DNA from 2 places in the Halomonas sp. Ps84H-12 genome. Region 2 is predicted to be linked to the other one. Evidence: predicted binding sites of a transcription regulator. Region 2 holds the regulator's gene; the other holds the start of a gene.

What was found. The regulator LexA, encoded in region 2, represses DNA repair genes until DNA is damaged. The targets are predictions, from matches to a motif close to TACTGTNTANNTANACAGTA.
Region 1: the regulator LexA is predicted to act here: its motif matches at 4,028-4,047, upstream of recN (DNA repair protein RecN).

What each region holds. Positions count from the first base shown of each region.
Region 1 is NZ_JAMXSJ010000026.1:7,194-12,541, reverse strand. Features, by position in the region: gene dnaJ (molecular chaperone DnaJ) at 1-1,079, opposite strand, end outside; gene dnaK (molecular chaperone DnaK) at 1,189-3,120, opposite strand; gene grpE (nucleotide exchange factor GrpE) at 3,266-3,895, opposite strand; gene recN (DNA repair protein RecN) at 4,095-5,348, shown strand, end outside.
Region 2 is NZ_JAMXSJ010000005.1:112,715-118,062, reverse strand. Features, by position in the region: gene nagZ (beta-N-acetylhexosaminidase) at 1-624, opposite strand, end outside; gene NH344_RS04025 (L,D-transpeptidase) at 707-1,222, opposite strand; gene NH344_RS04020 (TetR/AcrR family transcriptional regulator) at 1,200-1,877, opposite strand; gene lexA (transcriptional repressor LexA) at 2,106-2,783, shown strand; gene NH344_RS04010 (energy-coupling factor ABC transporter permease) at 2,805-3,476, opposite strand; gene purU (formyltetrahydrofolate deformylase) at 3,495-4,349, opposite strand; gene NH344_RS04000 (ribonuclease J) at 4,624-5,348, shown strand, end outside.

The sequences.
Region 1 (5,348 bases), on a different contig from region 2:
GAGTGGCTATGACTATTGCTGTCATCAAAGCTCTTTTGCAGCTGGCGAAGCAGGTCTTTCTGCTCGTCGTTGAGGTTGACGGGCGTTTCCAACACTACTTTGCACAGCAGGTCGCCGGGGGCACCGCCGCGTACCGGCTTCACGCCTTTGCCGCGCAGGCGGAAGAGTTTGCCGGTTTGGGTTTCCGGCGGGATCTTCAGCTTCACGCGACCATCTAGCGTGGGCACTTCCAGCTCGCCACCTAACGCTGCATCAACAAAGTTGATCGGCACGTCGCACTGCAGGTGCTTACCGTCACGCTTGAAGATGTGGTGCGGCTTAATGGACACCTGAACGTACAGATCGCCCGCCGGGCCACCGTTCACGCCGCTCTCGCCTTCGCCGTTGAGACGAATACGGTCTCCCGTATCCACACCCGGCGGAATCTTCACCGAGAGGGTGCGGGTTTCGCGCACGCGCCCTTCGCCGTTACATTTGTGGCACGGCACTTTGATGTGCTGGCCACTGCCGTGACAGGTCGGGCAGGTTTGCTGAACCGCAAAGAAGCCCTGCTGCATGCGTACTTGGCCGTGACCATGACAGGTCGGGCAGGTCTCTTTGGTGGAGCCCGGCTCGGCGCCGCCACCGTCACAGCGGTCACACTCAATATGACGCGGGACGCGAATATCCACCGTGGTGCCCGCCACTGCGCTCTCTAGATCCAGCTCTAGGTTGTAGCGCAGGTCGGAACCCCGTGCAGGTGCGTTGGGCCCACGACGACGGCCACCGCCGCCACCGAAGATATCGCCAAACACATCGCCGAAGATATCGCTGAAATCGCCAGCGCCGCCGCCACCGAAGCCGCCGCCCTGGCCGTCCACACCGGCATGGCCGAACTGGTCGTAGGCCGCGCGCTTCTCACCATCGCTCAGAACTTCGTAAGCTTCCGACACTTCGCGGAATTTTTCCGCTGCGGAGGTATCGTCCGGGTTTCGATCAGGGTGGAATTTTTGCGCCAGACGGCGATAGGCCTTTTTGATCTCTTTCTGATCGGCCCCTTTTTCGACACCCAGGACTTCGTAATAATCGCGTTTGGACATGGGTCCTACGCCTCCTGGTTAGCTACACACTATAGGCGTCTCGGCCGCGGAAACAGCAACGCGGGAGTTGCCTCCCGCGTCACCGCTTTCCTTGGCAGAAAGAGGTGGGTTACTGCTTCTTCTTGTCGTCGTTGACTTCTTCGTACTCGGCGTCAACCACGTCATCGTCCTGCTTGGTGTTGGCTTCTTCAGCACCTTCACCACCCGCCTGGGCCGCTTCTGCCTGTTCGGCGTACATCTTTTGCGCCAGCTGGCCGGAGACTTCGGTCAGCGCATCCAGTTTCTTCTGGATGTCGTCCTGGTCATCGGTTTTCACCGCTTCTTCCAGTTCGGCGATGGCGGTTTCGATGGCCTGTTTCTCGTCATCGGTGGCCTTATCGCCCGCTTCTTGAACGGTCTTACGGGTGGCGTGAATCATGCCGTCCGCTTGGTTACGCAGCTGCACCAGCGCTTCGAACTTTTTGTCTTCGTCCGCGTGGGCTTCGGCATCACGTACCATTTGCTCGATCTCTTCATCGGAGAGGCCGCTAGACGCCTTGATGACGATGGACTGCTCTTTACCGGTCGCCTTGTCTTTGGCAGATACGTTCAGAATACCGTTGGCATCGAGGTCGAACGCCACTTCGATCTGCGGCACACCGCGCGGTGCCGGCGGAATGTCGGCGAGGTCGAAGCGACCCAGCGACTTGTTCTGCGACACTTGCTTACGCTCACCTTGAACGACGTGAATGGTCACGGCGGTCTGGTTGTCATCCGCGGTCGAGAAGGTTTGCGTCTTCTTGGTCGGGATGGTGGTGTTCTTGTCGATCAGCGGCGTCATCACGCCACCCAGGGTTTCGATACCCAGGGTCAGCGGGGTAACGTCAAGCAGCAGAACGTCTTTTACGTCGCCACCCAATACACCGCCCTGAATCGCAGCGCCCACGGCAACCGCTTCATCCGGGTTCACGTCTTTACGGGCTTCTTTACCGAAGAAGTCTGCCGCTTTCTTCTGAACCAACGGCATGCGGGTCTGACCGCCGACCAGGATCACTTCGTCGATTTCAGAAGCGGATAAGCCTGCATCTTTCAGCGCCATTTTGCACGGCTCGAGCGAACGCTGTACCAGGTCTTCGACCAGCGACTCCAGTTTGGCACGAGTCACCTTCACGTTGAGGTGTTTCGGGCCAGTGTTGTCGGCGGTGATGTACGGCAAGTTCACATCGGTCTGCTGGGCGCTGGAAAGCTCGATTTTGGCTTTCTCGGCGGCTTCTTTCAGACGCTGCATGGCCAGATTGTCACCAGACAAATCGATACCGCTGTCCGACTTGAACTGATCGACCAGATAGTTGATCAGCGCGAGGTCGAAATCTTCACCACCCAGGAAGGTGTCACCGTTGGTTGCCAATACTTCGAACTGCGTTTCGCCATCCACGTCGGCGACTTCGATGATGGAAATATCGAAGGTACCACCACCCAAGTCGTAGACTGCGATGGTTTTGTCGCCACGGGCTTTGTCCATGCCGTAGGCCAGAGCAGCAGCGGTCGGCTCGTTGATGATACGCTTGACGTCTAGACCGGCAATGCGGCCTGCATCTTTAGTAGCCTGACGCTGGCTGTCGTTGAAGTAGGCCGGTACGGTGATGACCGCTTCGGTGACCGCTTCGCCGAGATAATCTTCGGCGGTTTTCTTCATCTTCTTCAGCACTTCCGCGCTCACCTGCGGCGGCGCCATTTTTTTGCCTTTTACTTCTACCCACGCGTCACCGTTGTCGGCTTCGGCGATTTTGTAGGGCACCATCTTGATGTCTTTTTGAACGACGTCGTCTTTGAAGCGACGGCCGATCAGACGCTTGATGGCGTAAAGAGTGTTTTCCGGGTTAGTCACGGCCTGGCGCTTGGCGGCCTGGCCTACCAGGATTTCACCGTCGTCGGTGTAGGCAATGATAGAAGGCGTGGTACGACCGCCTTCGGCGTTTTCAATGACTTTAGCGCTGTCACCATCGAGCACGGCCACACAAGAGTTAGTGGTGCCCAGGTCGATACCAATAATGCGTCCCATAGTAAAAACCTCGAATTCAGTTGTTACAAAACTAAAAAATTTGTTCTTTAAACAAGTTGCGGGCTTATCCCGCGGGGTTGACCTTTATTTGGGGGCCGCTTGCCGCATTTCAAGGGCTTTTTTTGCGGCAATGCGTCAACGCGGCTTAATTCGCTTTTTGGCTGACCACGACCATGGCAGGACGCACGAGGCGGCCGTTCAACAGATAGCCTTTCTGCATCACATCCATCACGGTATTGGGGTCGAGCTCTGGGTTCGGCACCATCGCCATGGCTTCATGCACCTGTGGATCGAAGGGCTCGCCCTGAGGCTCGATGCTTTCGACGCCAAACTTGCTCAGCACGTCGAGCTGCATCTTGAGGGTCATGGAGACACCTTCGCGATGCGCCTCGGACGCATCGTCCTGCATGCTTTCCAGCGCTTTCTCCAAGCTATCCACCACGGGCAGCAGCTCTTTGACAAACTTCTCTAGGGCAAACTTGCGCGCCTTTTCGGCTTCTTGCTCCGCCCGGCGGCGAACATTCTGAGCTTCGGCAGCAGCCCGCAGCGCTTGGTCTTTGGCTTCCGCCAGGCTCTGCTCGAGTTCTTCTACCTGAGCGGCCAGCACGTCGGCCTCGGGGCTGCCAGCGCTATCTTTCAGCGGTGCATCGTCATCGATCAGCCCTTCCAGTTCGCCTTCCACCAACCGCTCTTCGGCAGACTGGTCGGTGACCTCTGCTTCCTGCTCTTGGCGTGCCAGCTCATCTTCCAACGGGGTTTGCGGTTCTTTTGCCATGCCTTGCTCCTGGAATAAGTAACGGTGCCGGTGGCGGCCACCTGAGGTAAGTAGCGGGTGTTAACCACGTATGCAGCCTATATGGGGGCCATCAAAGCCATCTCAAGAGGGGCATTGAAGTGAGTTATCGACTACTGTATAAAACAACAATCATTGGATAAGTATCCAGCTTCTGTGCCGCACCGCCTCAGGAGGCCTTATGCTTACGCAGCTAGCGATCCAAGACTATGCGATCGTTGACCGTCTCGAACTCGACCTCACCCGTGGCATGACCGCCATTACGGGGGAAACCGGGGCGGGTAAATCCATTCTGCTGGGTGCTCTGGGGCTCTGCCTGGGCGAGCGCGCCGATGCGGGTAGCGTGCGCCACGGCTGCGAGCGAACCGACCTCTCCGCCCGTTTCGATATCCAGCACCTGCCCGCAGCAGCCGAGTGGCTCGACGCCCGCGAGCTACCTGCCGATGAGTGTCTCTTGCGTCGCGTGGTTACTGCCAACGGGCGCTCCAAGGCGTGGATCAATGGCCACCCAGCGACCATTGCCGATTTGAAATCTCTGGGTGAACAGCTGATTCAGATTCATGGCCAGCATGCCCACCAAGCCTTGATGCGGGAAGAGACGCACTTGGCGCTACTGGATGACTACGCCGGGCTTCGCGAACGCAGCCAGCAGCTCGCCGAGACGTTCCGCGAGTGGCGCAGTGCCCGCCGTCGGCTGAAAAAACTCAGTGAAGAGGGCAGCGAAGTCGAGGCCAAACGCCAACTGCTGCGCTATCAAGTCGAGGAGTTGGACCAGTTGGGCCTTGCCGAAGGCGAGCTGCAAACCTTGGAAGAGGAGCAGCACACCCTGGCCCACGCCGAAGAGACCCTACGTGAAACCCAGTTTGCCGCCGACTGCTGCGAAAGCGATGAAGGGGGCGCGCTGTCGCTTCTCAACCAAGCCTACGCCCACTTGAGTGCGCTGCCCGGCAGCGATAAAGGCACGCTGGCCAATACGCTCACCATGTTGAGCGATGCCCGAATTCAAGTCGAAGAAGCCGCTAGCGAGCTGCACCGATTGGCCAGCACCACCGAACTGGACCCAGAGCGACTGGCGTGGGTCGAGGAGCGCATGGGCGACGTACACCGCATTGCCCGTAAGCACCACGTCGCTCCCGAAGAGATTTGCGCGCTGCATGCCCAACTCAAACAAGAGGTGGCGCAGCTCGAAGCCAGCGATGACGATCTAGAAGCCCTCAGCAGTCAAGTGGCCGAGTACCGCGAGCGTTACCGCAGCGAAGCCAAACAGCTCACCGAAGCACGCCAAAAGGCCGCTGTTCGCTTGGGCAAAGAGGTGCAGCAGCAGTTGGCCTTCCTGGCCATGGGCAAAGCACGTTTCGACGTGGACGTCACCCCACGCGAAACGCCTTCCCCCGAGGGCTTGGACCATGTGCAATTCCTGATCAGCGCCAACCCG
Region 2 (5,348 bases):
ACCCGCTAACTCGCGAAACGGCACGAGGTCTCGGGCTTTCAGCTCGGCCAGGGGTCGCTCATCCACTGGCAGCGCAATATGGGAATCCGCCGCCACTCCGCCATGGCCAGGAAAATGCTTACCAACTGCCGCCATGCCGGCTTCATGCAAGCCTTCGATAAAGGCGCGCCCTAGTTGGGCGACATGCTCTGGATCGCTGCTGAAACTACGGTCGCCAATGACGCTGGAGATACCGCTCTCAACATCCAACACTGGCGCAAAACTCATATCCAACCCACAGGCGGCCATTTCCATCCCCAGCAACCAGCCTGTGTCTTTGGCTAAGGTGAGCCCTGCTACTGGGTCGCTGGCATACAGATCGCCAATTCGCGCCATGGCGGGCAGGTTGGTCACCCCTTTTTTGATCCGCTGGACTCGACCGCCCTCTTGGTCAATACCTAGCAGTAGATCACCACGCACACGACGAATACTGCTGCAGAGCTGCCGCACTTGGTACGCATCTTCGACATTACGGGCGAACAGGATAACGCCGCCCACCGCAGGGTCTTTTAGCAATGTCTTTTCAGCGTTGGATAACTGCGGCCCTTCTAGGTCAAGCATGACCGGGCCAATGGGTTGCGTCATGGGGAGGATCCGACAAAAAGGGCGCCATTTTAGACTAACCGCTTAGCGTGTCAAAATTCTGGCAGGACGCCCGGAAGTGGGCTTAATGCAACCAAACCGGCGTACCGGGTTGGGCGTGTGCAAACAGGTAGTGTAAATCGTGATTTCGCAGGCGGATGCAGCCGTGAGAGGCAGCCACACCCATCGGTTGGTCTTCAGGCGTGCCGTGCAAATAAATGTAGCGCCGCTGGGAGTCCACGTCAGCGCCGCGGTTAACGCCGCGCTCCAGCCCGCAGAGCCACATAATGCGCGTTAGAATCCAGTCTCGCTCAGGGTAATTGGTCGCCAATTCAGGCGAAAATACTTCGCCAGTCCATCGGCGACCACGAAATACCGCATTATCAGGCAAGCCCTTGCCGATAGACGCACGGACATAGTGCCAGCCCAGCGGTGTTTGGCCGCTACCCTCTCGCTGCCCTACGCCAGCAACCCCAGTAGAGATCGCGCACTCATAGTTCACTTCCTTTCCCTGCCACCAGCGCAACCGCTGCCGCTGGGTGTCAATCTCCACCCAACCAGATTGGGAAGGCGGTAATTCAGCTAGCCTGGGCGTTGCCATGGTTTCCCTCTTCAACCGCAGCCGGTAGCGGCGCGTTCATCGCAGCAACAACGACTGGACGTAGCCGCCGCACAAGGTCACGCACCGTCACCTGCTCTTGATAATCCTTTGCAGCAATATCACGCAGGGCATCCAGTCCTGAGAGCGTAAATATCACTGTGCCTAGCATAAAGTGTAGCCGCCAAAAGCGCTCGGCGTCCGGCAGCTCAGGCGTGGCTTTACGCACCAGCTCGGTAAAACGGGTAAATACATCGCCATACTGCTGCTGAATGTAGCGACGCAGATGCCCTTGCGCCTGACTGTAGGCTAACCCTAGTAGCCGCATAAATACCTTCAGGCTATTACGTTCGGCGGGCACTGCCAGTACCGTAGTGGCCATGGTCTCTAACAGCACTTCTAGAGGAATAGGCTGGCCTTGATAGTGAGCTTCTAGCTCGTCCAGTGCGGTGTGAAAACGCTCTGAAAATGGATCGAGATAGCGGGAAAACACCGCTTGAATTAGCGCTTTTTTGGAACCAAAGTGGTAGTTCACGGCCGCCAAATTAACCCGGGCCTTGCTGGTGATATTACGCAGCGACGTCTCGGCAAAGCCTCGCTCTGCAAACAGTACCTCTGCAGTATCTAAAATACGCGTTACCGTATCCGATTGGGCCATAGCGCCCTCCAAAAAACAGGTGTTTTAAACATGGCTGAATACTATGTCATAACCCCTGCTGGCTCAATCTCTTATCCAAATGGTAGTAAGCGTTAACTAAACACTTAACGACTGTCTCGGTTGGGTGTAACTCGTCATGTACTGGACAGAGCAACATACTGTATACTTAAACACATACTGATTAAGCCGACATGTAGCTACTGTCTTTTCACTGTTTTGGAGTTTGGTATGTCGCGTCCACTCACAGCACGTCAGCAGCACGTATTTGATTTTATCGTTAAGACCATGGGTGAGTTTGGCTACCCCCCTACCCGCGCCGAAATTGCCAAAGCGCTGGGATTCCGCTCGCCTAACGCAGCAGAAGAGCATTTGCGTGCGCTCGAGCGCAAAGGCGCTATTCGTATAATTCGCAATACATCACGAGGCATCCGCTTACCTAACCAGGAGCCGCAGGAGCTTACTGAAACGCCAGCGGCTGCAGCACCTGCTACTAATGAGCCGCTGCCCAATGGGCTTCCTGTGATTGGTGAGGTCGCCGCTGGCAGCCCTATCCTTGCGGCTGAACATATTGACCGTTACTGCCCGCTGCCCGCTGAGTACTTCACGCCTAAAGCAGATTACCTGCTACGGGTGCGCGGCCTATCCATGAAAGATGTAGGCATTCTTGAAGGCGACCTTCTGGCCGTGCATCGCACTGACCGCGTTCGCGATGGGCAAATTGTCGTGGCACGATTAGAAGACGAAGTAACGGTCAAGCGTTTTAAACGCCAAGGGCATCAAGTAACACTGATTGCCGAGAACGCAGATTTCGCACCAATTGAGATCGACCTACGCACTCAGCAGCTTGATATTGAAGGCGTGGGTGTTGGTGTTATTCGCGGTGGTAATGGGCAAGCGCTTGGCTAGTTGCCCAACCTGTAAGGCAGGCTACTGCAAGTCGATATAACGGTGGTCATTAAAGGTGGCCACCCAGCTTGGGTGGTACACTAGTAAAATACTCAGCAGCATACCGGTTATAAATGCCTCTGACGGCATCAGTAACGGTAAAAAGCGGGCATACTCTTGGGCGAGATAGACGGCCTCGGGATCAGTGCCCGCTACGATAATCAGCGCAACAGCAGATAGCCCTCCCCCTAAGGTCGCCAAGGCCGTTCCAAAAAAGCCACAAGCAAATAAAAACACCATCAAATTATCAGGCAACCGACGGTCAACGATTCGCCATACAAAACCGGTCACGGTCGCAGGCACAATACCTGTCACCAGCATATTTGCCCCCATTAGCGACCAATCGTTTCTGCCAATAGCCACCATGGCGACATTAATCATCACGTTGCTGATCAACGCCAGCGGCATTTTAAAGACTAGCGTCATCAGCACCGTAAACACCAAGTGAAGCGTTAACCAGTCCACCGCTTGCGCACGCAATTGCCACATCAACATGACGGCCAACGTAGCTGCCATCCAGCGGTGCTGAAGCGCTGTATCCTCAAGTAGTGGCCGCCAGGGGCGCAGGCATAAGCACCAGACGATGACACCCAACGATAAAAGCCACGTCATCACGAGTGCCCACGGTGCCAATACGCTTTGTGCAAACGACATAGCGCCCCCTTCTGCCGATTAGCTAAAAACGACCGTTTTGTTGCCGTGAATTAGCACGCGATCTTCTAGGTGCCAACGCAGCCCCCGCGCCAATACCGCTTTTTCCACATCGCGACCAAAACGTACCAAATCAGTAGGCGTGTGACAGTGGCTGACCCGGTGAATGTCCTGCTCAATTATGGGGCCTGCATCCAGCTCTTCTGTCACATAGTGGCAAGTTGCCCCAATCAGTTTCACGCCCCGCTCATAGGCTTGATGATACGGCTTGGCACCCGCAAAGGAAGGCAAGAAGCTGTGATGAATGTTAATCACGCGCCCTGCATACCGTTCGCAAAGCGAAGGCGGCAGAATTTGCATATAGCGTGCTAGCACTATGCAGTCAGCGCGGGCAGCATCAATCTGCTCCTGCACCTGTTCAAAAGCCGTTTGTTTATTAGCCGGGTCAACTGGTACATGATGATAAGGGATGCCATACCATTCAGTCAGCGAGCGCATATCATCGTGATTAGAGATAACGCCGACAATATCGCAATCCAACTCACCTGCCTGCCAGCGGTAGAGAAGGTCCACCAAGCAGTGGGATTCCCGAGACACCATCAACACCACACGGCGGCGCTTTTGGGTATCCACCAGCGACCACTGCATATCAAACTCAGCCGCCACCGGCTCAAACGACGTGCGCAGTGCTTCCGCCGACATACCCAGAGAATCCGCCAGAATCTCGTAACGCATAAAAAAGCGGCCAGTCTCTAAGTCAGAGTGCTGGCTGGCTTCGGTAATTGAGCCACCTTGTTGAGCAATGAAACTTGAGACACGCGCCACGATGCCCACTTGATCTGGGCAGGAAACAACTAAACGATAGTAATGAGACATAACAAACACTCTTAACGTATTTAACGGCACGCTCGCCAAGCACCTGCCTACCAGCAGGTAAACCACATTAGCGGCGGTAGTGTACCGTAAGCACGATGAGGAAGCACCGTGGTCAGGTGCCGCGATGATTGTTACCCGCCCCCCGCTTCCCGTATAGTTAAGGAATTACTTTCTAGGCTTTTCATAACTGATGCATCCATCCCGCGTTCAACTTCGTCCTCGTCGTCGCCCGCCCCTGCGCCTACTCCCGCTAGGTGGATGTGGTGAAATTGGAATGAATCTTACGCTGTATGGATACGACGACCAGTGGATCGCCGTAGATTGCGGCATGATGATTCGCCAAGACCTGCCCAACTCGCCGCTGCAAGTACCTAATACCGATACCCTAGAGGCACTGAAGATCACACCTAAGGCGCTGTTTATCACCCATGGTCATGAAGATCATATTGGTGCGGTGGCGTGGCTATGGCCCAAATGGGGTTGCCCTATCTTTGCCACTCCTCTCGCAGCAGGGCTATTGCGTTACAAATTCGCCGAACACCAGCTCAGCAGCGCCTCCATTGAAGTGATTGAACCAGGCGATGCGGTGGAGAGCGGGCCATTTACACTGCGCTACTTGAGTGTTACCCACTCCATCCCCGAAAGCTGCTCCATCATGATGCAGGCGGGTGATTACCGCATACTGCACACCGGCGACTGGAAACTCGACCCCAACCCACTGATTGGCGCCCCCGTGAACGCTGCCCAGTTTAGAGCACTGGCGCCGGTGGATCTTCTGGTAGGTGACTCGACCAATGCGCCAATGCCAGGGCAGTCGGGCAGCGAGGGGGATGTTGCCAAGGCGCTTTCCACCACATTGAAAGCGTGTAAAGGCCGCGTGGTAGTGTCCTGTTTTGCTAGCAACCTAGCGCGCGTACTGGCCATTGGCTTAGCGGCCCAAGCGTGTGGCCGTCGCGTTAGTTTGATGGGCCGCTCAATGGAGCGCATGGTCAGTGTTGC